DNA from 4 places in the Bacillus sp. GW823-FHT06A11 genome. Region 4 is predicted to be linked to each of the others. Evidence: riboswitches for the same ligand, from Rfam matches in the RefSeq annotation. Region 4 holds a riboswitch; each other region holds the start of a gene.
The links. A riboswitch is a leader RNA that binds a small molecule or an ion and turns the genes downstream of it on or off. The one in region 4 is predicted to bind S-adenosylmethionine.
Positions count from the first base shown of each region.

Region 1: linked by a shared signal. The riboswitch ahead of AC1Q8L_RS05060 (Na+/H+ antiporter NhaC family protein) and the one ahead of metI (cystathionine gamma-synthase/O-acetylhomoserine thiolyase) in region 4 are both predicted to bind S-adenosylmethionine.
Region 2: linked by a shared signal. The riboswitch ahead of AC1Q8L_RS15170 (ECF-type riboflavin transporter substrate-binding protein) and the one ahead of metI (cystathionine gamma-synthase/O-acetylhomoserine thiolyase) in region 4 are both predicted to bind S-adenosylmethionine.
Region 3: linked by a shared signal. The riboswitch ahead of mtnW (2,3-diketo-5-methylthiopentyl-1-phosphate enolase) and the one ahead of metI (cystathionine gamma-synthase/O-acetylhomoserine thiolyase) in region 4 are both predicted to bind S-adenosylmethionine.

Region 1 covers NZ_JBXAHS010000001.1:1,022,147-1,030,121, forward strand. The annotation lists gene AC1Q8L_RS05035 (response regulator) at 1-119, opposite strand, end outside; gene AC1Q8L_RS05040 (sensor histidine kinase) at 116-1,171, opposite strand; gene liaF (cell wall-active antibiotics response protein LiaF) at 1,171-1,911, opposite strand; gene AC1Q8L_RS05050 (PspA/IM30 family protein) at 2,018-2,680, opposite strand; gene AC1Q8L_RS05055 (lmo0954 family membrane protein) at 2,728-3,084, opposite strand; gene AC1Q8L_RS05060 (Na+/H+ antiporter NhaC family protein) at 3,267-4,583, opposite strand; SAM riboswitch class I at 4,678-4,783, opposite strand; gene AC1Q8L_RS05065 (ribonuclease FAU-1 family protein) at 4,904-5,422, opposite strand; gene gltP (glutamate/aspartate:proton symporter GltP) at 5,491-6,765, opposite strand; gene AC1Q8L_RS05075 (murein hydrolase activator EnvC family protein) at 7,261-7,975, shown strand, end outside.
Region 2 covers NZ_JBXAHS010000003.1:200,536-208,510, forward strand. The annotation lists gene AC1Q8L_RS15150 (peptidoglycan D,D-transpeptidase FtsI family protein) at 1-1,992, shown strand, start outside; gene lepB (signal peptidase I) at 2,069-2,599, shown strand; gene AC1Q8L_RS15160 (macrolide family glycosyltransferase) at 2,858-4,045, shown strand; gene AC1Q8L_RS15165 (aspartate/glutamate racemase family protein) at 4,137-4,817, opposite strand; SAM riboswitch class I at 4,971-5,086, shown strand; gene AC1Q8L_RS15170 (ECF-type riboflavin transporter substrate-binding protein) at 5,226-5,774, shown strand; gene AC1Q8L_RS15175 (ABC transporter ATP-binding protein) at 5,785-7,485, shown strand; gene AC1Q8L_RS15180 (energy-coupling factor transporter transmembrane component T family protein) at 7,478-7,975, shown strand, end outside.
Region 3 covers NZ_JBXAHS010000002.1:718,379-726,353, reverse strand. The annotation lists gene AC1Q8L_RS12370 (carbon-nitrogen family hydrolase) at 1-30, opposite strand, end outside; gene AC1Q8L_RS12365 (pyridoxal phosphate-dependent aminotransferase) at 45-1,223, shown strand; SAM riboswitch class I at 1,288-1,393, shown strand; gene mtnW (2,3-diketo-5-methylthiopentyl-1-phosphate enolase) at 1,458-2,702, shown strand; gene mtnX (2-hydroxy-3-keto-5-methylthiopentenyl-1-phosphate phosphatase) at 2,699-3,358, shown strand; gene AC1Q8L_RS12350 (methylthioribulose 1-phosphate dehydratase) at 3,355-3,993, shown strand; gene AC1Q8L_RS12345 (1,2-dihydroxy-3-keto-5-methylthiopentene dioxygenase) at 3,971-4,483, shown strand; gene AC1Q8L_RS12340 (hypothetical protein) at 4,772-5,047, shown strand; gene AC1Q8L_RS12335 (DUF3909 family protein) at 5,083-5,415, opposite strand; gene AC1Q8L_RS12330 (NAD(P)-dependent oxidoreductase) at 5,421-6,299, opposite strand; gene AC1Q8L_RS12325 (serine hydrolase) at 6,304-7,440, opposite strand; gene AC1Q8L_RS12320 (GGDEF domain-containing protein) at 7,531-7,975, opposite strand, start outside.
Region 4 covers NZ_JBXAHS010000002.1:532,454-540,428, reverse strand. The annotation lists gene metH (methionine synthase) at 1-2,083, opposite strand, end outside; gene AC1Q8L_RS11255 (bifunctional homocysteine S-methyltransferase/methylenetetrahydrofolate reductase) at 2,083-3,915, opposite strand; SAM riboswitch class I at 3,986-4,095, opposite strand; SAM riboswitch class I at 4,299-4,409, shown strand; gene metI (cystathionine gamma-synthase/O-acetylhomoserine thiolyase) at 4,503-5,615, shown strand; gene metC (cystathionine beta-lyase) at 5,612-6,775, shown strand; gene AC1Q8L_RS11240 (cysteine hydrolase family protein) at 6,944-7,456, shown strand; gene AC1Q8L_RS11235 (ArsR/SmtB family transcription factor) at 7,890-7,975, shown strand, end outside.

The sequences.
Region 1 (7,975 bases), on a different contig from region 4:
GATCCTTTTCGTCCATTCTCAGCTTCCCCTACTACTTCAATATCTGGCTGTGTAGATAAATATGCCGATACACCCATACGAACCATTTCATGATCATCGACAAGCAATACTTTTATCATACTTCTCCCCCTCTCTCAATCATAATCGGTACTTTTACTTCTATTTGTGTACCTTTGGCCGGGAAACTAAGCACCTTGAGTGTCCCACCAATTTCATGAACACGCTCTTGCATCGATCTTAGGCCATATGAACCTGCCTTATTAACGCCTACTTCAAACCCAACGCCGTCATCAATAATTTTTAAAATCGCATATTGATCAATTTTTCGAAGGCGCACTTCTGTTTTCTTTGCCTTTGCGTGTCGCAACGTATTTGATAGCGCTTCTTGCACAATACGGAATAAATGATCTTCTACACCTTTTTTTAATTCTATTGGCTCAATAAGCCATTCAATTTTCATATGTTGTTTTCGCGATAATTCCGTTAATAATTCCTCTATACCTTCTGTCAGTTTCTTACCTTCCAATTGTACAGGACGTAAATGAAGGAGCAATGCTCTCATTTCTGATTGAGCATTTACAACCATATTTTCAACAAGTTGTAATTGTTTTTTTGTCACATCTGGAAATTCAGTTATTTGTTCATTAATCGCTGACATCATCATCGACATTGCGAAAAGCTGCTGACTTACTGAATCATGCAACTCCCTTGCTAAACGATGCCTTTCTTGAGAAATCGCTTCTTGTCTCATCTCTTCATTCCAATGAGCTCGTTCATTCGTTACTTTTTGAAAGAGTCCAGCTTGCTCCTCTAATCGACGAGCCAAAACGATTACTTTTCGTTCCACTTCATGAAATTCATCATCTGCAGTAAACGAAACATCGCTCGGAAAATTCCCTCGCTCTACTTCAAATAGAAACGTATTTAATCCTTGTATACGCTGCTCTATATAGTAACCGATTGCATATCCTACAATTCCCCCGATAAGTAAACTTGTAGTCATAATAAACAAGCCAATTGGAACAGAAGCGATGGATTCCTTCCATAATAAATCATACACTTGTTGCTCGCTTTTCCATACATATACAATTGTACAAATGAGTGCGATACTAACTGAGGACAACATAGAATAACGAATATACATCCACGAAATATTTTTTTGTTTCTTCATTATACTTTCCTCACTTCCGTGTCGCCTACGACAAGCGAAGAAATAATTTTAATACGACGAGGAGCCTCTTTATACTGCTCTGTTCTAAATGTAACATTGCGGTTAAACCCTGTCTCTTCATGACCTGGCAAGAGCACACGTCCGACAATAACAGAATGATTTAAAGAAAGTTCAATATCATATGGCACATATAAACGAATATTACCAACGACACCCCGAATAACAATTACCGTTTCCCCTTCTGGAATCATAGCAGTAGTTAAATCTATTTCCACATCACAAGCACCGTATTGAACATTAATATCCTCAAGTTCATAAATATGATCCATCATTCGTACATTGCCTACAAACATATTTTTCAAATATGGTTCTGTACGATATATTTGCTTCTCTTCGTCTATAATCCCTTTTTCTTTAATTTCAACCTTCATTGCTTTTTGCTGATGCCCTTGTTGAATCAATTGATAACCAATTAAAGCTAAACAAGCAAATACGACAAGAACAAATGCTGCTGATGAAAATAAGAAGAATAAAAATACGATACCACCAACAAATAAAAATACATTTCCCCGTACATAACGATTCTTTTTACGATAATGCCTTCCAAACATAAGCATAATAAATGCAAAAATGAGACCACCTGGTTCAAAATGTCCAAGTATCATATCAAGAAAAAGACCGAATCCAAATATGATGAGGAGCATCCCCATTAATTGTGTCTTTGAAAAATGTTTCTTCATTTCAGCTCCCCCCTTCTTGTCACATATACATAGAAGAAAAGGCATTGCTTTCCAACACCTTTTCTCCTATCACTATATCATAAGCCTGTTTTATAATATACTACTATTATTTTGTTAACTCTTTCGTTAACGATACATCATTCTTTTCTTTCATTTCACGCTCAAGTTTTGCAATTTTCATATCAAATGTGTCACGCTCATGCTCTTCATTCATACGAGTTTCTAAGTCACGAATGTGATCTTCAATTTCTTCAAATCGTAAGAACGGATTATTTTCATCCATTTTATGCATTGCAGTATTCATACGACGATTTGCATGTGCCATATTTTCACGTGCCATTAGTTCCATACGCTTTGCGTGCATTTCTTTTAATTTATTTTTCATTTCAGAAAGACGACGCTCTAACTCATCAATTTGCTCTACAACACCTGCATACATTTCTTCTAATCGAGTTACTTGCCCTTCATAATAAGCTACCTCTTCTAACGCACGTTCGTGCAATTGTAATTCGCCTGCTTCTTGAGCAATGATAGCTTGCTTTGATCTTTTGTTAACGAAATAACGTGCTTGCTCAAGCTCACGAGCAAAGTTAGATTTTAATGTTTTATGACGTTCAATTAACTTCTCAATTTTTGTTATTTCACGCTCACTATCACGTAAATATTGGTTTAACATCGCAATTGGATTTTTTCTTTCCTTCTCATCTAACACGTTATGAAAATCAGCTAAAATTGCATCGCGTACACGTCCGAATAAAGATTGTTTCATTATAAATCTTCCTCTCTTCTACTTTATTTATAATTTGATTTATTGTTTTAGTTTTTCATTAATTTGTTCCACTCATCTTCAAAGTTGCTATATGGTTTAGAACTTTCTGGAGCAGATTCAACAACTACATCTTTTTCTTTTTTCCACTCACGGTATCCGTAGTATAAAACCACTAAAGCAGCGATACCGATTAATGCTGGTGAATGAGAAAGCGCAATGGATAAACCGATTAAACCAACAATACCCCAAGCTAACTTTCCAAAAAATGACTTAGCTCGCACAAATGATTTATAGCTCCAATATACAACTCCTGCTCCGATTGCGAATCCTACAATACCAGCAAGACTACCAAGAGCAATTAAAGCCAAAATACCGGCTGCGATAAACGCTAGAAATTGTTTCATCTTGTGCTTGCCTCCCTTCGATTTGATACTCTTATCTTAACTATTTTTTCATCTTTCCATAACGAGCTTAAGAACCGTTTTTAACTCAGACTTAAGACCGAGTCATATTCAGCCCTTTACGCAAAAAAACGTGCAGAGTTTATTCTCTGCACGTTTTTTTAATTACTAACATTCATATTAAATTAAGCTGTTTTATGATACTCTTTTTTCTCAGCTACTTTAGAAAATCTTGGAAATCCAATTAAAATAGAAACAATCCCACATACTCCAACTAAGATTGGATAAAATGCATATGGCAACAATTCAACCGGAGATAACGCTGCAAATCCTGCTGCCGTTAACATTTGGGCACCGTACGGAATTAATCCTTGTACACAACATGAGAAAAGATCTAATACACTCGCTGATTTACGAGGGTCTATTTCATATTGATCTGCAATATTTTTTGCAAGCGGGCCTGTAAAAATAATCGAAATCGTATTATTCGCTGTACACATATTCGTCATACTTACTAAACCAGCAATACCAAATTCCGCACCTTTTTTCGAACGAATATTACGTGTTAATACATTCATTAAATATTGAATACCACCATTATATTGGATTAATTCAACCATACCGCCAATTAATATAGCAAGTAATACTAACTCCATCATACCGCCCATTCCAGTCGTTACACTTTTAAAGAAACTTTCTAACGTGTAACTTCCATCTATAAGACCGATAACACCAGATAATACAGTTCCACCAGTTAATACAATAAGTACATTCCAGCCAAGTAGCGCTGTAATAAGTACTCCTGCGTACGGTAAAATCTTTATCCAATCAAAGCTATGTGCTTTAATTTGCGTGTCACTTCCTGAAGTAACTATTACTAATAGTACAATTGTAATAATAGCCGCTGGTAACACAATTAAAAAATTCGTTTTAAACTTATCTTTCATTTCTGTTCCTTGTGAACGAACAGCTGCGATTGTTGTATCTGAAATAAATGATAAATTATCACCAAACATCGCTCCCCCAACAACAGTAGCCATTGCAAGCGCAATTGAGATATCAGTTTGACCACTAATACCTACAGCAATCGGCGCTAATGCTGCAATTGTTCCCATTGAAGTTCCCATTGCTAATGAAATAAATGCACCAATAACAAAGATTCCAGCTACGATAAATCCTGGCGGTAAAATAGTTAACGCTAAATTAACAGTTGAGTCTACTCCGCCCATTCCTTTAGCCGTTTCAGAAAATGCACCTGCAAGCACAAAAATTAATACCATAATCATAATATCCGGATTTCCTGCACCTTTAGCGAACCGCTCGACTTTCACATTAAAACTTTCTTTACGATTCATCACTAAAGCGATTCCTACAGCAATTGAAATTGCTACAAGTATCGGCAATTTATAGAAATCACCTGTAATAATTCCAGAACCAATGAATAGCGCCAAAAATATCCCAAGTGGTAATAAAGCTAAACCATTTCCTCTCGTTTCTTTCAAAGTACCATCTCTCCCTAGTTTCAACCTTTTTCTAATGAATAACAAAAGACCTCTTCCGATGAGAAGAGGTCTTATACATCTATAAGAAACGCTCTTCTCATCTTTCAAGCACATGCTTGCTGGATTTGGCACAGCACTCTGAAATCGAGTCCGCTGCCGAGGCATCGTAGGGCCAGTCCCTCCGCCTCTCTTTATAAGAAGGTTTCATATTTATTTTTTAATAATAATTTCTTCCCTAACTTTACTCGCTTACAAAACAAAAGTCAATTATTTTTTGTATAGATTTTTTTGGTAATTATACAAAAATTTGAATACAATAATCATTTTAACTTTTCGATTTCTTCTTCCAATATTGAAATCCAATAAAATTCACTATTTTTTATTGCTTCTAATATCCATTTCGTAGTGTACCAAGCTAACTCATACTCTTCCTTCGTGACATCGCCACTTTTATAAGCATCCTCTAGCTCCTCTTCATCTAATACATACACCTTACCGCTAGGTAATAATACTACATCTAAATATAAATCATCAAAATACGGTAAACCACGATCGTCTATTTCATATTCTTTCGTCACATCAATATAATATTGCACTAAATTGTGCCTATCATCTAACATAGCTGTAATCGCAAAGTTCTTTCCATTAATGAAATATTGAACCCACATATACCCATCACTTGCAATACAAATTTCTTTACCATCATATTCTTTACAACTAGGCTCTCTCACCTTTTTTATATCCAGTATTCCGAGCATTCCCTCTTCCACTTGCTTAAGCCTATAACTCTTTTCTATTAGTCTTTTCCACGAAGAACCGTCACCATATTTACGTTTCATTATGTATACTCCTCTTCTATATACAGAAAAGCTCCCACATATTATGTGAGAGCTTGTTCATATTATAATTAAGCAGCTTGACCCTTTTCAGAAATCTCTTTTAAATAAGCTTGTCCTTTTTCAGCGTCATATTGACCTTCCCACTTAGACATAACTACAGCTGCTAAAGAGTTTCCTACAACGTTAACTGCTGTACGAGCCATATCTAAAATACGGTCAATACCAGCAATGAACGCTAAACCTTCAGGTGGAATACCTACTGTACCAAGTGTCGCTAATAATACAACGAATGATACGCCCGGTACACCTGCGATACCTTTTGATGTAACCATTAATACAAGTAATAATGTAATTTGTTGTGTAATAGATAAATCAATACCGTACATTTGCGCCAAGAAAATAGCTGCAATTGCTTGATATAAAGTTGATCCATCTAAGTTAAATGAATAACCTGTCGGAATAACGAAAGATGTAATTGCTTTCGGACAACCGAATTTCTCCATTTTCTCCATGATTTTTGGTAAAACTGTTTCTGAGCTTGCTGTAGAATACGCTAAGATCAGCTCGTCTTTTAAAATCTTAAAGAATTGGAAAATGTTAATTCCAAATATTTTCGCTGTAAGTCCTAAGACAACTACGACGAAGAAGATCATTGCTCCATATACGACAATTAGTAATTTCCCTAATGGAATTAATGAAGCAAGACCAAATGTAGAAACTGTAACACCAATTAGTGCAAACACACCAAATGGTGCAAATTTCATAACTTGGTTTGTTACATAAAACATTGCATCAGCTACACCTTGGAAAAATTGAAGAACTGGTCTTCCTCTCTCACCAATTGCTGCTACACCTAAACCAAATAGTACAGAGAAGAAGATAATAGCAAGCATATCTCCGTCAGCCAATGACTTCATAATGTTCGTTGGAACAATATTTACAAACGTATCTGCAAATGAATGACTTTGTACTTGCTCTGTCGTATGTGTATATTTCGAAATATCTGTCTTTGTTAACTGCTCCATATTTACGCCTTTTCCTGGTTGGAAAATATTCGCTATTAATAGACCAACAATAATTGCAATTGTTGTAATAATTTCAAAGTAAAGAATTGTTTTTCCGCCTAGTCGACCTAGTTTTTTAACATCGCCAACACCAGCAACCCCAACAACAATACTTGCTACAACAATCGGTACAACGATCATTTTAATTAATCGGATGAAAATATCACCAATTGGTTGTAAGTACTTAACAACAGCTGGATTATCAAAGAAAATCGCCCCAACCGCAATACCAAGCGCAAGCCCTATTAATATTTGCCATGCAAGTCCTATTCTTTTCATATTTGTTGTAACCCCCTCTTCGATGTGTCACTCTATCTCTCATTCTATCTCTATAAAACTAAGAAATTAAGAGTATTACATATTATTCGACAATTCACTACATTTTGTCCCTGTTAAAAATCATAAATCAAAATTTAAAATCTGACAACAAAATAACTTTCCCCGAATGCAAATAATTTTCTTGACAAAAAATAAACCCATGTTAGAAAACCTCACATGAGAACGATTCCTTACTAGTGTTTTATTAGCTTTCTAAGTACTATTTCACCCCATAAAAACTATTACTTTCCTCCTGTATTTTACAGATAAATCCCAAAATATACCTTTATTACAGCCATAAATAAAATGTAAGTACTATGACAATTAAAGTTGAAAAATGATAAATTCCGACAAAACTTAGCAATTTTATAAAGTTTTCTTTACATTATGATTACAACGATAGACACTCTTCTTCTTATGATATATAACATTCATAGGGAAAGGAGTCAGACAACTATGAAAAAGAAATTTGCAGCGTTTAGTGTTTTAGCAGCAGGAACGATTTTTGCTTCCCCGTTACTTTCACCCGTATACGCTGAAACAAATCAAGATAAATTATCTAACATTCAATCTGAATTAGAAGGCAAACAAAGTGACTTACAAAATAAATCAGTCGAGAAAGAACAAATAGAAAAAGAAATTCAAGAATTACAGAAAAAAATCGATGAATTAACTACTTCTATTAATAAAAACGAGGCTGAATTAAACGATACAAAAAAAGAAATTAGCAAAACACAACAAGTAATTACTGACAAAAAGAAACATATAGAACAATTACAAACAAACATAGATACACGTCAGGAAGTTATTAAACAACGATTACAATCTATGCAAGAAAAACCGCGTACAAATATCATTACAGAAGTATTAACAAACTCTACAAACATTGCTGATCTTGTTGATAATATGTACTCCGTAAGTTTAATATTAAACAACGATACAGATATTGTAAAAAAACAAACATCTGATCAAAATGCTGTAACTACAGAAAAAGAAGCTGTTGAGAAAAAAGAACAACAACTGAAAGAATCTGAGCAAAAACTAGAACAAAAACAACAAGAATTACAAAATAACCAACTGCAGCAACAGACTCTTATTAACGATCTACATACGAAAGTAGCAAAAGTAGATTCAGAGATTGAAGGATTAGAAGAATCCAAAGGCATTTTAG
Region 2 (7,975 bases), on a different contig from region 4:
AAAAATGAAGTAGAGAAGAGAGAAAATGCAACCGTGGGCCTTTCTGTACCACGTGGGAAAATATTTGATCGTGAAGGAAATCCAGTAGTTGATAATAAGTCTTTACGTACGATTACATATACAAAGGTGAAAGGTGTAAAACAAGAAGAAATATTAAAATCAGCAAGACAACTTGCAGATATTATTGAAATGCCACAAGAAGATATAGATAAGTTAACTGAGACTGATAAGAAAGACTTTTGGATGCAATTAAATCCAGAACTTGCTCAAGACTTAGTATCAAAAAAAGAAATAGATAAGTTCCGAGATAAGGATATTACCGGAAAAGAGCTAGACAAAAAAATAGAAGATTTAAAAAGGAAACGCGTTACAGATAAAAATCTTCAAGAACTAACGGCTAAAGATATAGAAGTGTTAGCTATTAAAAGTAAAATGACCTCAGGTTTTCAAATGGCACCTCAAATTATTAAAAAGGACGTTAGTGAACAGGAATATGCGGTGATTAGTGAAAATTTAGCGAACCTTCCAGGAGTAGACGCATCAGTTGATTGGGAGAGAATCTATGTAAATGATGGATTATTCCGTTCTGTCCTTGGTAACGTTTCAAATGCTGATGAAGGATTGCCACGTGAACGATTAGATTATTATTTAGTGCGTGATTATAGCCGAAATGATAGGGTCGGCAAAAGTTATATCGAACAGCAATACGAAGATGTACTTCATGGTACAAAAAAAGAAGTAAGAAGCATTGCTGATAAACAAGGAAATACTATTAGAACGGAAACGGTTTCGGAAGGAAAAAGCGGTAAAAATTTAACTTTAACAATAGATATGGAATTGCAAAAAAAAGTAGAGGAGAGCATAGAAAAAATATTAAAACAATATAAAGGATCAGAATCAATGTTAGACCGTGCTTTCGTAGTGATGATGAATCCTAAAAATGGCCAAGTATTATCAATGGCTGGGAAAAGGCTTGTAGAAAAAGATGGGAAAATGGAAGTAGAAGATTATGCTTTAGGCACGCTGACAAGTTCATATGAGCTTGGATCAACGGTTAAAGGTGCGACAGTGTTAACAGGGTTTGAAACAAATGCAATAACTCCTGGGACACATTTTTATGATGCACCTATGAAGTTTAAAGGAACTAAGGAAAAGAAGTCTTGGAAAAATTTTGGTGATATAGACGATCTAAGAGCGTTACAAGTTTCTTCAAACGTTTATATGTTTAATATAGCATTAAAAATTGCTGGAGTGGATTATGTAAAAAATAGTTCGCTAGATATTAAACAAGAATATTTTGATAAAATGAGGTATTATTTCAGGCAATTTGGACTAGGCGTACAAACTGGTATTGATTTACCAAATGAAACTGCAGGCCAAATTGGAAGAAAAGATAATCAGCCTGGTTTCTTATTAGATTATTCTATTGGACAATATGATACGTATACACCACTTCAGCTTGCACAATATATTTCGACTATCGCAAATGGAGGGTATCGAATGAAACCACAAATTGTTCAAGAGATTAGAGAACAAACCGTTCAAAAAGATGAGGTTGGTAAAGTAGTACAATCAATAGAACCCGTTGTTTTAAATAGAATCGATATGAAACAAGAATATATTAATCAAGTAAAAGAAGGATTTAGAAAAGTATTTCAAGACGGAGATGGAACGGGAGTAAGAGCGTTCCAAAAAGCACCATATAAACCAGCTGGTAAAACAGGGACCGCACAAACTGTATATGGTGGAGAAAATGAAATTGGGCGAAATGAGAAAGGCGACCGTAGAGAATGTTATAACTTAACATTAGCTGGATATGCGCCATATGATGATCCAGAAGTAGCATTTTCTGTTGTAGTACCGTGGGTTGAAAATGATAAATCGGGCATTAACTCCGATATTGGAAAAGAAGTTTTAGATGCTTATTTTGATTTGAAAAATAAGCGATTAACTGGTGAAGTGCAAAAAACAGATAACTCTAAAGAGAATTAAAATGGACGAAACGTCTCTAGCATTCATATGAACTAGAGGCGTTTTTATCTGGGAATAGATTAGAAATGAGGTATATATGAAGCTGTTTATTCTAAAATATTGGAGGAACATATGTAGCTACATCTTAATTATAATAGGGGTTATTTTTATTAATAAGTCATTTTTATTTTGTATGGTAGAAGGAATTTCGATGCAACCTACTTTAAATGAAAAAGATTATATACTTGTTAATAAGGTAAACGTCTGTTTATCGTCTTTTCAGCATGGGGATGTTGTCATCATAAAAAAAGAAGACGAGCCTACTTACTATGTGAAACGAATTATTGGATTATCGGGGGATAATATACAATTAAAAGAGGATGAGGTATATATTAACGGTAAAAAGCGTGATGAGTCGTATATACATTTAGATATGTTACAAGTATCCAATCGTTTTTCAAATTTTAGAGAAATAAAAGTTCCTACGCATAAATTATTTGTGTTAGGTGATAATCGTAATCATAGTAAAGATAGTAGGAATACACTTGGACTTATTGATGAGTCAAATATAATAGGTAAGGTAGAAATGGTATTTTATCCATTTGATCATATAAAATGGATAAAATAATTCTATTAACGATTCACATTTTATAAAATAAATCATATATTGATAGCATAGGACAAGCAGAAAAGCTTGTTCTAACCTCACAGAACACTCCTTATCACGGTTAGGCATCTACATAGGTAGATGCTTTTTTTATGTTGATGACTGAAAATTATTTATCAACATAATGTAACAAGCATATTAGGACTATTAGGGGAAGATTACTTGTACAAATAACAGTATGCTTAATTAAAAAAATGAAATGTAAGGAGTGAGAAATAAGTGCTAAATATTTTAGTAGTTAATTTTCCAGCAGAGGGGCATGTAAACCCTACATTAAATTTAGTAAAAGCCTTTACTGAACGAGGGGATAATGTACATTATATTACAACGGCAAACTTTAAGGATAGAATTGAAGATTTAGGAGCTACTGTACATACTCATCCGGATCTATTAAAAGAGATTTCTATTGATGCTGAAACCTCATCTGGGTTAAATGCTTTCTTTCATGTGCATGTTCAAACTTCTTTATATATATTAGAAATTACGAAACAATTATGTGAAAGTATAAATTTTGATTTCGTAATTTATGATATATTTGGCGCAGGAGAGTTAGTAAAGGAGTATTTACAAGTTCCAGGTGTAGTGTCCTCACCTATATTTTTAATTCCGCCAGAATTTTTGAAGACATTACCTTTTCATCCAAATGCAGATATGCCATTCCAACCAGAGGAAATCTCTGAAAAATTACTAAATCAGATGGAACATAAATTTGGAGTAAAACCAAAGAATAATCTTCAATTTATGAATAATAAGGGTGATGTTTGTCTCGTATACACAAGTTGTTATTTCCAACCTAATAGCGAATCGTTCGGGGAAAATAACATTTTTATTGGACCGAGTATTTCAAAGCGTAAAACAAATATAAAGTTTCCACTGGAATCACTTAAAGAAAAGAAAGTTATTTATATTTCAATGGGAACACTGCTTGAAGGACTCGAACCATTCTTTAATACTTGTATTGATACTTTTTCAGATTTTGATGGGATAGTTGTAATGGCAATTGGTGATAGAAATGATATTTCTAAAATTAAGAAAGCACCAGATAATTTTATAATTGCTCCATACGTACCTCAATCAGAAATATTAAATGAAGCAGATGTTTTTATTACACATGGCGGTATGAATAGCGTACACGATGCCATTCATTATAATGTCCCATTTGTAATAATACCGCATGATAAAGACCAGCCTATGATAGCGCAAAGACTAACTGAGCTTGAAGCGGCACATAGACTATTGAAAGAACATGTTAATGTGCACACTTTAAAAGAGGCCGTAACAGATGTTCTTTCAAATGAAAAGTATAAACATGGTATAAGAAAACTTAATGATAGCTTTTTAGAATGTGGTGGTTCAAAAGAAGCAATTGCAGTTATTGAATCTCTTTTAAATAAAGTAAAACTTTAATCGGTAGAGGTTTTACTGCCCATAAATAGCGGGATAAATAGTCGTAACTGTATACAAGCATAGAGGTTCTCACCTTTATGCTTGTATATTCTTATCCAGCAAATTGCACAGCAGTATTTGCATGTAAAAAAGTAGTATCAAAAACGGGAACAGTGAGATCATTTTGGGAGATGAGTAAAGGTATTTCAGTGCAGCCTAATAATATACCTTCAGCACCATTTTGAATTAATGATTTTGTAATTTGTAATAACTCTTCTTTAGATGTTTCTGAAATGATCCCTCTACTTAATTCATCTAATATGACATGGTGGATAAAAGTTCTTTCCTCGTCATTGGGGATAATTGTCTCAATGTTATATTTCGCTAATCGTGATTTATAGAAATCTTGCTCCATCGTTTGTTTTGTTCCTAATAGTCCGATACGTTTTATATTTTGTTCTACCATTTCTTTAGCACTTACATCACCAATGTGAAGAAGCGGGATAGATATTGCTTGTTCTACCTCCTCGGCAAATAGATGTACAGTATTTGAACACATTAATAAACATTCAGCCCCAGATTTTTCAACTTTCTTTGCAACTGTAACTAGTTCATTTTTCACTTCTTCATATTGATGGTTTTGTAATAAAGTAGTTACTTCACCAAAGTCCATACTATATAAAATTAGCTTCGCATTTTGATCGTATTGAGAGAGTGTAAGTGTATTAATATGTTTATAGTATAATGATGTAGATTCCCAACTTAATCCTCCAATCAAACCAATAACTTTCATAATGCATTCCTCCCGAAACGATTTTGAATTTATTATTTCATAATTCCGATAAGAATACAATGATTTAAATGCGCTATTTAATAAAAAATAAAAATAGTAAGAAAAGTGTTGAAATTTACATTCTTTAGTGCCATAATACGAATTACAAATTAATACTTATCCAGAGAGGTGGAGGGAACGGCCCTAAGAAACCTCAGCAACCCCTATGCAATTTTATAGGAAGGTGCTAATTCCGCAGAGGACACGATGTGTTTTTTGAAAGATAAGAGGATTCTTGAACGTGAAAGAAAATGACCTCTTATGTAAGAGGTCATTTTTTGTTGTATAGAAAGGGAGTGTCGATGCATAATTCATTTTTAAATTAAATATAGAGTAATAAAAGTTGACTAATATGAGAGGGGAATTGTCATGAACAAATTATCAACAAAGTTAGTAGTAGCAATCGGTATTGGAGCAGCATTATACGGGATATTAGGACTTTGGGGATTTTCTATTGCACCGAATACATTTATTAAACCAGCATTAGCTATATTAACTGTTTTTGGAGCATTATTTGGTCCAGTGGTAGGACTGTTAATCGGACTTATCGGTCATACCGTAACAGATACGATTGCTGGATGGGGGATTTGGTGGGGCTGGGTTATTAGTTCAGGGATTATTGGTTTTTCGATGGGTCTTATTCAAAAAAGAGTTGGTTTTAGTGTGAAAAACGGGTCGTTTAACAAGGGGCATATTTCTTATTTAGCAATTACTGGATTAGTTGGTATTGTCATTGCTATTATATTTGCTGGGGCATTCGATATTATTGTGATGGGAGAACCATTTGACAAAATTGTTATCCAAGTATTAGGAGCAACAATTTCCGATGTTATCGTTTTCTTAGTAGTTGGATTGCCACTTACAATTGGCTTGGCAAAATCTAATAAGAAACATACACATTTAAAAATTGAAAAGTAGGGATGTTAACATGAAACCAATTATTTCGTTTGAACAATTCACCGTTCAATATGGGCATGCTGCGCAGCCTACTTTAAGTGATATTACCTTTCATATATACCCTGGGGAAAAAGTACTAATTGCTGGACGAAGTGGTTCAGGAAAGTCGACATTAGCTCATTGTATAAATGGGCTAATCCCATTTTCTTACGAAGGGACTAGTACAGGTAACGTTTTAATTGCCGGTAAAGACCCGAGGGAAGGAAGTATTTTTGAACAAAGTAAGCAGGTAGGAACAATTTTGCAAGATCAAGATGCTCAATTTATTGGTCTGACAGTAGAAGAAGATGTAGCTTTTTATTTAGAAAATGAATGTGTAAAGCAAGATGACATGAAAAAGATTGTTTCGGACTCATTAAGAAAGGTGAAGATGCATACGTTTCATAAACAAAGTCCACATGAATTATCAGGAGGTCAAAAGCAAACAGTTTCTCTAGCGGGTTTATTAACAACAAATGCGGATATATTATTGTTCGATGAACCGTTAGCTAATTTAGATCCACTAAGTGCCTTACATACGATAAAACTTATGAAAGATATACATGAACAATATAATAAAACGATTGTTATTATTGAACATAGAATAGAAGAAATTTTAAACCTGGATTTAGACAAAGTTATATTAATTGATGAAGGTAAAGTCATTGCGATAGGAACACCAAAAGAAATCTTAGCGTCAAATATATTACCACGTATCGGCTTAAGAGAGCCTATTTACATCGAAGCATTAAAGAGATTACATTTTGATAGTAATAATGACGTAATATATCCAATGGAAAACCTTCAAAAAGAAAAGGTAAGCAACGTTATAAAAGAGTGGATGGAGAAACAAGTCATATTAAAAGGGAATACTAAAAACAAGGAATTACTTAAAGTGGAGAATTTATCATTTTCATACTCTAATAAACAAAAAGTATTAGAAAATGTAAACCTTTCAATATATGAAGGAGAAATTGTGGCACTGTTAGGGCATAATGGAGCAGGGAAATCAACATTAGCTCATAGTCTTATAGGCATAAACAAAATGAAAAATGGGAAAATCTTGTTAAAAGGTGAAGATATTAGTTCTTGGTCTATTCGTAAACGTGGGGAAATCATATCTTACGTGATGCAAAATCCAAATCATATGATTACACAGCCTACTGTTTTTGAAGAAGTTTCATTTACATTAACATTACATAATTTTTCTAAGGAAGAAATTAAGAATAGAGTAGAAGGAACTTTAAAAATTTGTGGTTTATATCCATTTCGTAATTGGCCAATTCAAGCACTAAGCTATGGGCAAAAAAAGAGATTAACAATCGCATCTGTATTAACAAAAAATCCTAAGCTTATCATATTAGATGAACCGACAGCGGGACAAGATTATTATCATTATAAACAATTTATGTCGTTTATTAAAAAACTAGCTAAGAAGGGTATTTCATTTATTTTTATCACTCACGATATGAATCTCGCACTAGAATATGCAGACCGTGCAGTAGTTCTACATGAAGGGAAAATTATTACGGATAATACAGTGTCTAATGTATTTGGTGATCAAGAAACGTTACAAATAGCTAACTTAAGAGAGAGTTCTTTAACCAAGCTTGTTAAATTTAGTGGGATTGCATGTCCAGAAAAATTTATTGAACTTTATTTAGAGAGTAATAGGAGGGAGGAAGGTGCATAGTACATATTTTCATCGTATGGATGGGGTAGTGAAATTGTTTTTATTTATTTTTTGTATGACGCTTACTTTTTTGTTTTTTGATTTTCGGGTGTTGCTAATATTATTTATCGTTGGGTGTATCGGACTCAGTGTTGCTAAAATTCCATTTCATAAAATTTTAATTGTTTTTAGTGTCATATTTACATTTAGTTTATTAAACTCTGTCATGATTTTATTTATTACACCAACTCATGGATCTGAATTAACTGAATCATATACTGCGTTTTTACATGTTGGATATGCAACGATTACATATGAAACATTATTTTATGCAGTTACACTTTCATTAAAGTATTTTACGTTACTACCATTTACACTTCTTTTTATATACACGACAGATCCAAGCGAATTTGTAAGTAACTTAAGTAAACTTGGTATTCATTATAAGATTACTTATGCAATAAATATTGCACTTCGTTATATTCCTGACATCCAGTCTGAGTATAAAATT
Region 3 (7,975 bases), 190 kb from region 4:
ATTTGTCACTAGAATTGTAACAACTTTCAAAAGAGGTGGAAAGTATGAAATTATTTCAACCTTCTGAGATAGTAACATCATTGCCAACACAATTTTTCGCTTCACTTGTTGCAAAAGTTAACAAAGTCGTTGCAGCTGGTCACGATGTTATTAATCTAGGTCAAGGTAATCCAGATCAACCAACACCGCAGCATATCGTAAAAGCTTTACAAGATGCTGCCGAAAAGACCATTCATCATAAATATCCGCCATTTCGCGGACATGAAAGCTTAAAGGAAGCCGTGACTACATTCTATAAACGTGAATACGGCGTCGAATTAAACCCAAAAACTGAAGTTGCTATTTTGTTTGGTGGGAAGGCTGGACTAGTAGAATTACCAATTTGTTTTACAAATCCTGGTGATACAATTCTCGTTCCGGATCCAGGCTATCCAGATTATTTATCTGGGGTTGCCTTAGCAAAGGCACACTTTGAAACCATGCCGCTTATTGCAGAAAATCATTTTTTACCGGATTATAAAAAAATTGACGACTCTATCGCTGAACGGGCAAAGTTAATGTTTTTAAACTATCCAAATAACCCTACAGGTGCTACTGCATCAAAAGATTTTTTTGATACAACCATTCATTTTGCTAATAAACATAATATATTAGTTGTTCACGATTTCGCTTACGGTGCTATCGGATTTGATGGTCAAAAACCTGTTAGTTTCTTGCAAGCAGATGGTTCGAAAGATATAGGAATTGAAATTTACACGTTATCAAAAACTTTCAATATGGCTGGCTGGCGTATTGCTTTTGCAGTTGGAAATGAAAGTGTCATCGAAACCATTAACCTATTGCAAGATCATATGTATGTTAGTATTTTTGGTGCAATTCAAGATGCTGCTCGCGAAGCACTATTAAGTTCACAGTCTTGTGTAGTAGATCTTGTAAATAGTTACGAATCTCGGAGAAACGCTCTTATTTCAGCTTGTCACTCAATTGGTTGGAATGTAGACATTCCAACCGGATCATTCTTTGCATGGCTTCCTGTACCAGAAGGTTATACATCCGAGCAATTTTCTGATATTTTACTAGAAAAAGCACACGTTGCAGTTGCTCCTGGTGTTGGATTTGGTGAACATGGCGAAGGGTATGTCCGTGTTGGTCTCTTGCATACAGAAGATAGATTACGAGAAGCCATTAATCGAATTGATAAATTAAATTTTTTCAAAAAGTAATTGACAACATGAAAAATATCTGACAAAATTCAGTTATCTTAAAAATTTAAACATTTCTAAATACTTCTTATCAAGAGCAGGTGGAGGGACGAGCCCGACGAAACCCGGCAACCGATCTACAATCGTAGACACGGTGCTAATTCTCGCAGCATTATGCTGACAGATAAGGAGCTGGTTGTAAAAAAACCTCTCCTTAGCTGAGAGGTTTTTTTATTTAACTAGGAGGTTATAACAATGAGCGGAATTATAGCGACGTATTTAATCCATGATGATTCACATAACTTAGAAAAAAAAGCTGAGCAAATTGCTCTTGGTTTAACAATTGGCTCTTGGACTCATTTGCCACAATTATTGCAAGAACAATTAAAGCAACATAAAGGCAACGTCATTCATATTGAGGAATTAGCTGAACATGAACATACGAATTCGTATTTACGTAAAAAAGTAGAACGCGGAATTATTAAAATCGAATATCCGTTATTAAACTTCAGTCCAGATTTACCAGCAATTTTAACGACTACATTTGGAAAGCTATCCCTTGATGGCGAAGTAAAATTAATTGACTTAACTTTTTCAGAAGAATTGAAAGAACATTTTCCTGGTCCAAAATTCGGGATAGATGGGATTCGAAACCTTTTACAAGTGCATGATCGTCCCCTTTTAATGAGTATTTTTAAAGGAATGATTGGACGAAATATTGGGTATTTAAAAACGCAATTACGTGATCAAGCAAGTGGTGGTGTAGATATAGTAAAAGATGATGAAATATTATTTGAAAATGCATTAACACCACTTACGAAACGCATTGTATCTGGAAAAGAAGTTTTACAATCCGTATATGAAACATACGGACATAAAACGTTATATGCCGTAAATTTAACAGGACGAACTTTTGATTTAAAAGAAAATGCGAAACGTGCAGTGCAAGCTGGAGCTGATATTCTATTATTTAACGTATTTGCTTACGGACTAGATGTACTGCAATCACTTGCAGAAGATGATGAAATCCCAGTTCCTATTATGGCACACCCTGCTGTAAGTGGTGCTTATTCAGCATCTAAGTTATATGGAATTTCATCTCCATTATTACTCGGAAAGCTACTACGCTATGCTGGGGCTGACTTTTCATTATTCCCATCTCCATACGGAAGTGTTGCGCTAGAAAAAGAGGAAGCTCTTGCTATCTCAAAATATTTAACTGAAGACGATGCATTTTTCAAGAAGAGCTTTTCTGTTCCATCTGCTGGTATTCACCCTGGTTTCGTTCCCTTTATTGTACGAGATTTCGGTAAAGATGTTGTTATTAATGCTGGCGGCGGGATACATGGACATCCAAATGGAGCGCAAGGCGGTGGTAAAGCTTTCCGTACTGCAATTGATGCTACTTTGCAAAATAAACCACTCCATGAAGTAGATGACATAAATTTGCATAGTGCACTACAAATATGGGGAAATCCCTCTCATGAGGTGAAATTATGAGTATTCAAGTATTTTGTGATTTCGATGGCACGATTACAAATAATGATAACATTATGTCCATTATGGAAAAATTCGCACCACCAGAAGCTGAAGAAGTAAAGAATAGAATTTTATCACAAGAGCTATCTATTCAAGAAGGTGTTTCTCAATTATTTCGATTAATACCTACTCATCTGCACGATGAAATTATTCAATTTTTAATAGAAACTGCTGAAATTCGTAATGGTTTTCATGAATTTATACAATTTGTAAATGAAAATAACATTTCTTTTTACGTTATATCAGGTGGAATGGATTTCTTCGTCTATCCACTCTTACAAGGACTCATTCCAAAAGAGCAAATTTACTGTAATGAAACAGATTTTTCAAATGAATACATTACGGTGAATTGGCCTCATCCTTGTGATCATCATTGTCAAAATCATTGCGGATTATGTAAATCATCACTCATCCGTAAATTGAGTGATACGAATGACTTCCATATTGTGATTGGAGATTCAATTACTGATTTACAAGCTGCGAAACAAGCAGATAAAGTATTTGCTCGTGACTTCCTTATTACAAAGTGTGAAGAGAATTATATTGCTTATACACCGTTTGAAACATTCCATGATATTCAAAATGAATTAAAACATTTGTTGGAGGTGAAATCATGAAACAACTTTTTCGTCAATGGTATGACTTAAGCGAGATAAAAAAAGAATTAACAACTCGAAATTGGTTCCCAGCAACAAGTGGTAATATTTCTATAAAAGTTAGTCATGAGCCACTTACTTTTCTCATTACAGCAAGCGGTAAAGATAAAACAAAAACCACTCCAGATGATTTTCTATTAGTAGATCATGTAGGAGTTCCCGTTTTAGAGACTGAATTACGCCCTTCAGCAGAAACAATATTGCATACACATATTTATAACAATACGAATGCCGGGTGCGTACTTCATGTTCATACAACTGATAATAATGTCATCACAAATTTATATAGTGATGCAGTTACCCTTCAAAATCAAGAAATTATTAAAGCTCTCGATATTTGGGAAGAAGGGGCAACAATTCACATTCCTATTATCGAAAACCATGCCCATATCCCAACGCTTGGAGAAAACTTCCGAAAGCATATACAAGGTGATTCGGGAGCGGTATTAATCCGTAACCACGGTATTACCGTATGGGGCCGAGATAGCTTTGATGCAAAGAAGAGATTAGAAGCTTATGAGTTTTTATTCCAATTTCATATAAAACTATTATCAATTCAAGGAGGCGTTTCTAATGGCGCAAATTCGTATTCATGAAGTAAATACTCGTATTGAAAATGAAGTGGAAGTATCTAAATTTCTACAAGAGGAAGGCGTTTTATATGAGAAATGGAATATTTCTAAACTTCCTACTCATTTAAATGAAAATTATTCTTTAACAGATGAAAACAAAGCTGAAATATTAGCTGTTTTTTCAAAAGAAATCGCTGATGTTTCAGCACGTCGAGGTTATAAAGCACATGATGTAATTTCACTTTCAAATAGCACACCTAACCTTGACGAATTATTAATTAATTTCCAAAAAGAACATCATCATACAGACGACGAAGTCCGCTTTATCGTCAGTGGTCATGGCATTTTCGCTATTGAAGGCAAAGATGGGAAATTCTTTGATGTTGAACTTGAGCCAGGCGATCTAATATCTGTTCCAGAAAATGCAAGACATTATTTTACCTTGCAAGATGATCGTCAAGTTGTAGCTATTCGTATTTTTGTAACAACTGAAGGCTGGGTTCCAATCTATTAAGGTAGTTAGTTGAATAAAAGGACTTGGATCCCCTTTTCCAAACTTTTATTCACTCTACATATATACATCCTCCTATGGAACAGGCTTATTTCACTTTTGAAATAAGCCTGATTTTTTATTTACTCAAAAGTACCATTTCATCACAAATTTAACGCCTTGATTTTTCAAGTGTATTTTTTGAACATTTATTGAACATTTATTGAAATCTTTCTGAAAATTCTGTTTTAAATGTGATATACTACAATTAACTAAGAAGGAAAATAATATCGCAAACAGAGGGGGATAATCATGAGCTTACTTATCGCACTTATACTTGGAGTTACATGTGGAGCATTTCCTGTTATTTTAGGAGCTATTATGGAAGAGTTAGAAATTGGTGTTTTAGGATTTGTCGCATCTTGTGTAAGCGCTTTATTATTTGGTTTATTCGGCGCTATTCCTGTTTCAATTCTGTGTGCTTTTTATATAATACGCCATGCTCGTACAAAACAATTTGGTCCTAATCACATCGCACAAATTATCCCATTCCCGGTTGAACGATGTCGCCGCGCTTCTAACTTATAATGACTAAATAAATAAAAGTCCTCAAATGAGGACTTTTATTTATTTTCTTCTAGAAATTGAAACAATTCTTGTAGATGTAGGGCATCTTCACCATAGCTAACAGATACATGAAATATACCGTCAATCTCAGCTTGCATATAAAGATCCACTCCATCACGATCATATTTCAATGCCAAATAAAACTCCATTTCTTCTAACATCTTTTTAGAGGTTCGAATTACATAATGCCCCTTCTCATCTCTTCCATATTCAAAGTCTGGTTCAAAATCATATTTTTGTTTAAAAGCTTCTTTTTGTTTTTCATTAATTTGCATACAAGTAGCTCGCTGTACAGTATCAATCATCTCATCAAACTTTTGAAGGTCCACCTCGTTTACCCCCTTATATATTTTTTATATAATACTTGTGTTCCACTATTTTCTTCGCCATCCTTAATTAACTCTTCATACAATTCTTTCGCCAAACTTAAGCCTGGGACTGGTAATTGTAATTTCTCTGCTTCCTCTAAAGCAATTTTCATATCTTTCATAAAATGCTTTACATAAAATCCTGGCTCAAAGTCTCCTTTTAACATTCGAGGAGCTAAATTACTTAATGACCAACTACCTGCTGCCCCTGTTGAAATACTCTCTAACACTTTATCTGGATTCAATCCAGCCTTCTTCGCGTAAGCAACAGCCTCACATACTCCAATCATATTGGAAGCAATCGCAATTTGATTGCACATTTTTGTATGTTGTCCACTCCCAGCTGGTCCTTGTAATTGAATGTTTGTTCCTAACTTTTCAAGTAAAGGTAAGCATCTATCATATATTTCTTTCTCTCCACCTACCATAATTGCGAGTTTTGCTTCTTTCGCACCAACATCTCCTCCTGAGACAGGTGCATCTAACGTATATATATTTTTGCTTTTTGCAACTTCATTAATACGTTTTGCTAAAGTAGGTGTAGATGTCGTAAAGTCAATTGCTATCGTACCTTCTTTTGCATGTTCTATAATTCCTTCTATACCAAAATACACTTCTTCTACATCATGTGGATATCCAACCATTGTCATTACAATATCAACTTGCTTCACTAACTCTTTTGGCGTATCACACCATTGTGCACCATCTTGCACTAAAGAATCTGTTTTTGCTTTCGTTCTATTATATACATATACTTTATGACCATCTTGCATTAAGTGATAAACCATACTTTTTCCCATTACGCCAATACCAATGAAACCTATTGATAAAGTTTTATGTTCCATTTTCTCATCCCCTTTGTTCTAATAAATCATTTACCATCTTTCGGAACTCTTTATTAAAGTCATCATCCATACTATTTTTTACATTTGAAAATAACATAACAAAAATTCCTTTTTCTTTATTAAAATTATTGAAAGTGTTCCAACCAGATAATACACCATGATTATGAAAATAATCTGGATATATATAAAAACTAAATGCATATTTCCGTTCTGCTGAAGGCGAAAACATTGCTTGTATACTTTGTTCAGAAAGAAGTTTTCCATTTATAATTGCTTCGTCTAACTTCTTCATATCTCCAACTGTCGTATACATCTCACCACAACCATATAGCCAATCCATGCCTAACTTCTGCGCTGGTACAAGCTCTTGATTTTTTTTCACATAACCCTTTGTAAAATTTTTATCTCCAGGTACCATATTTCCCATACCGGATTCATGCATATCTGCTTTTACAAATATGTTTTCTTTTATGTAATCTCCTAAAGGTTTTTTCGAGATATGTTCTATTATATAAGCAAGAACCATATAATTATAATCTGTATATCTCCAACCTGTTCCTGCAGGAAATTCTAAATTTTGACGTCCAATCCAATTAATTAACTGTAAACGGGAAGCAGCATTCACATTTCCTTTCGCATGTTCAGGTAAACCAGAGGTATGGGTTAATAAATGATATAGCGTAATATTTTTATTCTCCGGAAATGAAGGAATATATTTATTTACATTATCTTGAATATTCAATTTACCTTGTTCTTGCAACTGTAAAATAGATGTGGCAACAACTGTTTTCGTAATAGAACCAATACGATATTTTGTTTGAGGCGTATTTTCTATTTTATTTTGAACATCAGCATACCCATATCCTTTATTCAATATAACACGCTCTTTATCTGTTACCAAAACTGTTCCATTAAATTGCTTTCCGACTAAATATTGATCTAATTTTTGAGATATGCTAGCATAATCAATTTGTTGCTCTTCTTTTTCTTCTATATTCCCTTGTACTTCTGATTCAATAGTAGGATTCACTTTAGTTGTTAATACAGTGTTTTCCTTTATATTGGGGCTAACAAGAAAATAGTATACTCCGCCGCCAACTATAGCAGACAGTGAAGCCATCACCATTACTTTTTTTATCATATTGATCCTCCATAATTCCTTCGCTAAAAATTGTCCCCCTATTCTATTATCAAACAATAAAAAAAAATCGCAACAATTTGTTGCGAAAAATTACATTTTTTCTTTTCTATACACACATACTTGATTCTTCCCATTTTTTTTCGCTTCATATAATGCAATGTCCGCTCGTTGCATTAATTCTTCTCTTGTAGTTCCTTGTTCATATAACGCAACTCCAAAGCTAGCTGTTAGCTTCGAAATTCCAGTGAATTGCTTTGTTTCAATGAAGAATCGTAATGACTCCGCAACTTGAAATGCTTCCTTTTCTACTGTATTTGTCACTAATATAATGAATTCTTCTCCTCCCCATCTTGCAAATACATGTTGTTGCTCCACTTTAGATTTCATAAGCTCTGCAAGTTGTATTAATGCCAAATCACCAAAATCATGACCATATGTGTCATTAACCGTTTTAAAATTATCTATATCAAATAAAATGATAGCTATTTTCTCATCACTACGTATTACCTTTTCCCACTCTACCTCTAGTATTTGT
Region 4 (7,975 bases):
GCTCTAAATAACTTACAGCAGCTTTCATACTTTCGGCACTTTGCAATACTTCAGCAACAATAAGTTCATTATTATTAAATAGTCGTCCTACCTCATCCATCCCTGTCATAAGCGGACCGTTAATAATATTAAGAGGTTTTCTTCCTTCTTTAAGTGCAAGACTTAAATCCTCGTGTAATCCTTGTTTCGTACCTTCTACAATATAATTTGCTAGTCGTTCATCTAGCGTTAACGTTTCTTGCACAACGACATCTTTCTTTTTAGCGACTCGGTAAAAGTTTGTAAATTCTTCTAACGTCTCTTTCGTCGTTTCAAACAGTAATGCATCTGCAAGGTGTTTTTCTTCCTCTGGAATCGACGCATAGCGTTCTAATTTTTCCGTATTAACAATCGCGTAATCTAATCCAGCCTTCGTAGCATGATATAAAAAGACGGAATTCAATACTTCACGTCCAGCCGGTGGTAAACCAAATGATATGTTACTTACACCTAAAATCGTTAAACACTCTGGTAACGCTTCTTTAATAAGGCGAATGCCCTCTATAGTCGCTGCCGCTGAACCAATATATTCTTCATCACCTGTCCCTACTGGAAACACAAGTGCATCAAAAATAATATCTGACGGGCGTATCCCATATTTCGTCGTTAATAATTCGTAACTTCTTTTTGCAATTTCTAATTTTCTTTCAGCACTTACTGCCATACCATCTTCATCGATTGTACCAACTACAATTGCAGCACCATACTTACGAAGAAGCGGTGTTACCTTTTCAAAACGCTCTTCTCCATCTTCTAAATTAATAGAGTTGATAACAGCTTTTCCTTGAATATAAGTAAGTGCTCTTGCCATAACATTTTCATCCGTTGAATCAATCATAATCGGTACTTTTAACACTTTCGTAACTTCTGTCAAAAATTTCTCCATATCTTCTATTTCATCACGATCAGGATCTGCCATACAAATATCAATAATATGAGCATTTTTCTTCACTTGCGCTCTTGCCACTTCAGCAGCCTCTTCAAATTTCCCTTCTGCTACTAATCGTTTAAATTTACGTGATCCAATAACATTCGTTCTTTCACCTACAAATAACGGTCTCATAGACTCATCATATTGCAGTGCCTCTAATCCACTAATTCCATGTCCTTCTCTCTCATGATGGTCACGAGGCTTAAGAGATGCTAGTGCTTCTTTCATTGCTTTTATATGTTCTGGTGTCGTGCCACAACAACCACCGATAATATTAACCCATCCTTCTTCAGCAAATCGCTTCACCTTTTCAGCGAGAGAAGATGGAGACTCATGGTAATGTCCATCTTCATCAGGAAGACCTGCATTTGGATAACAAGAAATGTAACACTCCGATAAATCAGATAGTGAACGAATATGGTCCCTCATAAACTCCGGACCAGTCGCACAATTTAACCCAACAGATAATGGTTTCATATGTTCTACTGATAAATAAAAAGCTTCAATTGTTTGCCCAGCCAGAGTCGTTCCCATTGGCTCAATCGTTCCTGAAATCATAATAGGAACCGTTTTTTTCAGTTCTTCAAAAGCAGCTTGAATTCCAATATAAGCTGCTTTCACGTTACGCATATCTTGACTCGTCTCAACGAGTAATACATCAACTTCTCCTTTTAATAATCCTCGTGCCTGCCTTGTATAAGCCTCAATCAATTCTTCAAAAGTCACACCACCAGTAACACTAATTGCTTTCGTTGTTGGTCCCATCGCTCCCGCAACATATACTTCCTTACCGCTTTCTTTAACAGCTTGCTTCGCCAAAAGTGCTGCCTTTTCATTTAGTTCTTCATCTAAATGAGACAGCTCATAATCACTTAGTACAATATTCGTTGCCCCAAATGTATTTGTTTCAATAATATCCGCTCCAGCTTCAATATAAGCTTTATGAATCTTTAAAATAACGTCTGGTCTTGTTTCTACTAAATATTCATTACAGCCCTCGTACTCTTCTCCTCCGAAATCTTCAGCAGTTAAATCCTCTTGCTGAATCATTGTTCCCATTGCACCATCTAATATTAAAATGCTATTTTGTAATTTTTCTTCTATACACTTCATCAATTAATACCTTCTTTCACTTCTTGCTTTTCTCTTACATATTTAACAAGATGTTCTGTAATTTCATATTTTAAAAATGGTGTAATAAGATAAATACCATTAAAATATTTCATCGCTGCGTCGATCAATTCTTGCGAAATGCGAATCCCTTCCTCAATTGCCGCCTCTTTCGTTTCGTGTCCATCCATTCTCTCTCTTATTTCTTCTGGAAGAGTAATACCCGGTACCTCAAAATGAAGAAAATCTGCATTCCGCTTACTTACTAACGGCATAATTCCAATAAAAATAGGTTGTTCCAAATGCTTTGTCGCTTCATACACTTCTTCAATTAACGCGATATCGTAAATTGGCTGAGTTAAAAAATATTCCGCTCCAGCATCTATTTTTCGTTCCATTCGCTTAACCGCTGCTTTTAAGTGCCTCACGTGAGGATTAAATGCGCCGCCTACAGAAAACCTTGTCGCCGGTCCAAGTGATTTCCCTAAAATTGAACGTCCATCGTTCATTTCTTTAATCATTTTAATGAGCTCAATAGAGGACAAATCGTATACAGAAGTTGCACCAGGAAAATCACCAACGCGCGCTGGATCACCAGTTAAAGCTAACACTTCTTCCATCCCTAACGCCGATAAACCTAACAAATGAGATTGTAGTCCAATGACGTTATGATCCCTACACGTTAAATGTGTCAATACCGGGATATCATGCTTCGTTAATAACGCACCCATTGCCATATTAGAAATACGAGGCGATGCTAATGAATTATCTGCTAGAGTAATAGCATCTGCTCCCGCTCTTTTTAAAGCTCTTGCTCCTTCAAAAAACCGCTGTGTATCTAACGTTTTCGGTGGATCTAATTCCACTACAACTGTCGTTTGTTTTTTCGCTTTCTCTGCTAGAGTGACGTGAGCCTTCGAACGTTTCTCATGCGTATGAACAACTTTCGGCCTTTGAATGGTGTCTTTTTCTATTACAGGTGTAACATTCGCAACAGCGTGCTTCATACTTTGAATATGTTCTGGAGTCGTACCACAACAACCACCTAATAACCGAATACCTTGCTCAATAAATCTCGGCGTCATCGCCTCAAAATAAGCTGGGCTTCCCTCATATACGTAACGTCCCTCCACATAATTCGGGAGACCTGCATTTGGGTATGCTGATAAATAGCCATTTTGCGGAATCGATATCATTTTGAAAGCCTCCGTCATATGAAGCGGCCCTAGTTGACAATTTAATCCAACAACATTTGCACCGTAATCTATAAGTTGCTTTAATATTTCATTAACATCATTTCCATTTTGAGTCGTACCTGCTTCATGTAACGCTAATTGAGCAACAATTGGAATGTTCGTTTGCTTACGCAATACTTTAACAGCATGAAGTAATTCAAATTCATCGTAAAAAGTTTCTAATAGTAATCCATCAACCTGTTCTTCTAGTAAAGCCCCTGCCTGTTCAAGTAGCATAAACTCCCTTTCCATATCAGTCGTTGTAACGGCTCCGATATGTTTCATACCACCAATTGTTCCTAAAATTGCATTTTTATCTGTAACAGATGCTTTCGCCAGTTTTACTGCCGCTCTATTAATTTCTGTAACTTGATTTTCTAAGCCGTACATACGTAATTTCGCCTCATTTGCTCCATACGTATTCGTTTGAATTACATCTGCTCCAGCAGCTACATATTGTTTATGAATCGATATAATTAAGTCTGGATCAGATACATTCAATTCTTCAAAGCTACTTTGCAAGCCATGTGAATGCAATAACGTCCCAACCGCACCATCACCTATTACAATTCCTTTTGATAATAAATCTAGTAATTTCACGAATCTCCCTCATTTCTATCAATATAAAAACCCCCTCTTCACTTTGAAGAGGGGGACATAATCGTTCCTCCTCTTATTATGCAAAACATTCGTTTTGCAGGTATTAGCACCGTTTCAAACATTTCGTTTGAAGGTTGCCGGGTTTCACAGGGCCTTTCCCTCCACCGCTCTCAATAAGAGTTGTCTTTATTATTTTATTTATGTAGCTAAAAGGAAATGCGTTCCCCTTTTAACAATGTTTGTTAATTTTTTAATAAATTTAGCATGCACAAAAGTAAAAGTCAATGACACTTGCGGAAAAATAAAAATTATTTAAAATAAAGTTGCAATTCAATTATCTTTTGTTGTAAAGTTAAAAACATAATAAAAATTTCATACGAACATTCTTATCTAGAGAGGTAGAGGGACTGGCCCTGTGACGCCTCAGCAACCATTAACATTTTGTTAATAAGGTGCTAATTCCAGCAAATTGTGAAAGATTTGACAGATGAGAAGAAGACTCTATTCAAACCGAAAGCCTTCTTCTTAGAAGGCTTTTTTTATTTTATATTCACTTAATGTTTCAATTTAAAAGGAGGAATTTTCACATGTCAACAATCGAAACAAAACTAGCACAAATCGGCAATCGCAGTGAAACTACAACTGGAACGGTTAATCCACCAGTTTATTTCTCAACCGCTTATCGTCATGAAGGAATTGGTAAATCTACTGGCTTTGACTATTCACGAACTGGCAATCCAACTCGAGGTCTTTTAGAACAGGCAATCGCAGACTTAGAATATGGCGAACAAGGTTATGCCTGTAGTTCAGGGATGGCGGCTGTTCTCCTCGTCCTTTCTCTATTCCGCTCTGGAGACGAACTTATTGTATCTGAAGATTTATACGGTGGAACGTATCGATTATTTTCTGAACATGAAAAAAAGTGGAATGTTCGATGTAGATACGTAAATACACAGTCTATTAAACAAATTGAGCAAGCTATCACAACTGAAACGAAGGCTATTTTCATAGAAACTCCAACTAATCCATTAATGCAAGTTACTGATATTGCTGCTGTCGCAACTGTAGCGAAAAGGCACGGACTACTTCTTATTGTAGACAACACATTCTACACACCTTATATACAGCAACCATTAACAGAAGGTGCTGACATTGTACTTCACAGCGCAACGAAATATTTAGGGGGACATAACGATGTACTAAGCGGACTTGTCATTGCAAAAGGAAAGGAACTTTGTGAAGAAATCGCTCATTATCATAATGCATCAGGTGCAGTTTTAAGCCCATTTGACTCATGGTTATTAATTCGCGGTATGAAAACGTTAGCGCTTCGCATGAGACAGCATGAAGAAAATGCGAAAGCAGTTGTTGCATATTTAAATGATGAAGACGGGGTGACAGATGTATTTTATCCTGGAAGAGGCGGCATGATTTCATTTCGCCTTAAAGATGAAGCTTGGATTAATCCATTCTTACAATCTTTATCCTTAATTACATTTGCCGAAAGTCTTGGTGGTGTAGAAAGTTTAATGACTTATCCAGCAACGCAAACACATGCTGATATTCCTGAAGAAATTAGAACAGCAAACGGTGTATGTAATCGTCTTCTTCGATTCTCCGTTGGCATTGAAAATAGTAACGATTTAATTCAAGACTTAAAGCAAGCCATTAAACTTGTAAAAGAAGGTGTAAGAATATGAGTTATTCTATAGATACACTCTTACTACACAACCAATATAAACATGACTCGCAAACAGGAGCTGTGAACGTTCCTATCTATAACACATCAACTTTTCACCAGTTTGATGTAGATACGTTCGGAAAATATGACTATAGCAGGTCAGGAAATCCAACTCGTGAAGCTCTTGAAGATATCATTGCTTTATTAGAAGGTGGAACAAAGGGATTCGCCTTTGCATCAGGCATTGCAGCGATTTCCACTGCATTCCTCCTTCTTTCACAAGGTGATCACGTACTCATTTCAGAAGATGTATACGGAGGCACTTACCGAGTGATAACTGAGGTACTCTCCCGTTACGGTGTTTCACATACATTTGTTGATATGACCAATTTAGAAGAAATAAAACAAAACATGAAACCAAATACAAAGCTCTTTTATGTAGAAACACCTTCTAACCCACTTTTAAAAGTGACAGATATTCGCGAGGTTTCTAAACTCGCAAAATCTATTGGCGCTCTTACTTTTGTTGATAATACATTTTTGACACCACTATTCCAAAAACCACTTGAACTTGGAGCTGATGTCGTTCTTCATAGTGCTACAAAATTTATTGCTGGTCATAGTGATGTTACTGCCGGATTAGCAGTAGTAAAAGATGCCGAACTCGCTCAAAAGCTTGGATTTTTACAAAATGCATTCGGTGCTATTTTAGGACCTCAAGATTGTTCTCTCGTACTTCGCGGTCTAAAAACATTGCACGTACGCCTCGAGCATTCAGCTAAAAATGCCAATAAAATCGCACATTATTTACAAGAGCACGCTAAAGTACAAAATGTCTATTATCCGGGATTACAAACACATCTCGGATTTGATATTCAACAATCTCAAGCAACATCAGCTGGAGCGGTCTTATCGTTTACTTTGCAGTCAGAAGATGCACTCCGCCAATTTTTATCAAAAGTAAAATTACCTGTTTTTGCAGTTAGTTTAGGAGCTGTAGAGTCAATTCTTTCTTATCCAGCAAAAATGTCACATGCAGCACTGTCGCAAGAAGCTCGTGATGAAAGAGGAATCTCTAATTCATTACTTCGGTTATCAGTCGGTCTTGAAAATGTTAACGATTTAATATCCGATTTTGAAAATGCCCTTTCTTATGTAGAAGAACCTGTAAATGCATAGAGAAAAAGAAGATATGAGATTAGGTTTTCATATCTTCTTTTTCTGCGTTTTAGTTATATTCATTTGAATTTCTTCTTTTCTTATAGTCCATAAAAAAATAAAAGTATATCATCTATTTCTAAATAATGGATTAATTGATATATTAAGAAATAAAAAGAGGTAAAAATAATGGATACTTGTTCAGATATTTTAATCGTTATCGATTTACAAAATGGCGTATGTTATAGCGAGGAGCATTTATTTGATTTACAGAACTTACTAACAAAAGTAAATAAAAGAATTTATTCATACAGAAAATTAAATAAACCAATCCTTTTTGTTCAACATTGTGATGATGATTTAGTACCCGAGAAAGAACTTTGGGCTATTCATACCGATCTAGATGTTCAAGAACAAGATTTTTTTGTAAGAAAAACACATGCAAATTCATTTTATAAAACAAACTTAAAAGAAATTTTAGATCAATTATCTGTAAATTGCATTGAATTTTGTGGCGCCCAAACAGAGTACTGTATGGATGCTACGATTAAGTTTGCCCACGGACTGGGATACGAAAACTTTATGGTACAGAAAACAACCTCTACGTTGAATAATCCTTTTATGTCCGCAAAAGAGACAATTGATTTTTACGAGAACATATGGAATCACAGATTTTTAACGTTGCTAAAAGATGAATTTTAGAATAAATGACTAATGACTTGATTATCCTAAGATTTATCAGCCGTAATCAAATATTTCATTATCACCATAAAGAAGCGAATTACATTCAGCTTCTTTTCTTTTAACCTGTTTTATATTCTATATATATCATTATAATTCCTTTGTCATATTATTTTAAAAATTTCGTATATTCATTTGAAAGAATAAGAAAATCATGATAAAATTGTGTTACAAATATATCTATATCTTTCAATTTTTAAAACGCATCGAAATTTTCACCCAAAAATGTCATTTTACAAAAACGTGCTAATTTACCTATTTTATTTACATCATGGTCTCTTTTCTTACAATTTCTTTACTTTAGGACTTTTTTTCTGCAACAACTATTTTCTTTTCTTTAAATTTTTGGTATGTATAGTATGGTATAATAGCTCACACGGAGGTGGAAAAGAACATGTTAGAAACCTTTCAAAAAGAATTAGAACTATATGAAAGTAATGCAGAATTATTAAAAGTGCTGGCTCATCCTGTTCGTTTATG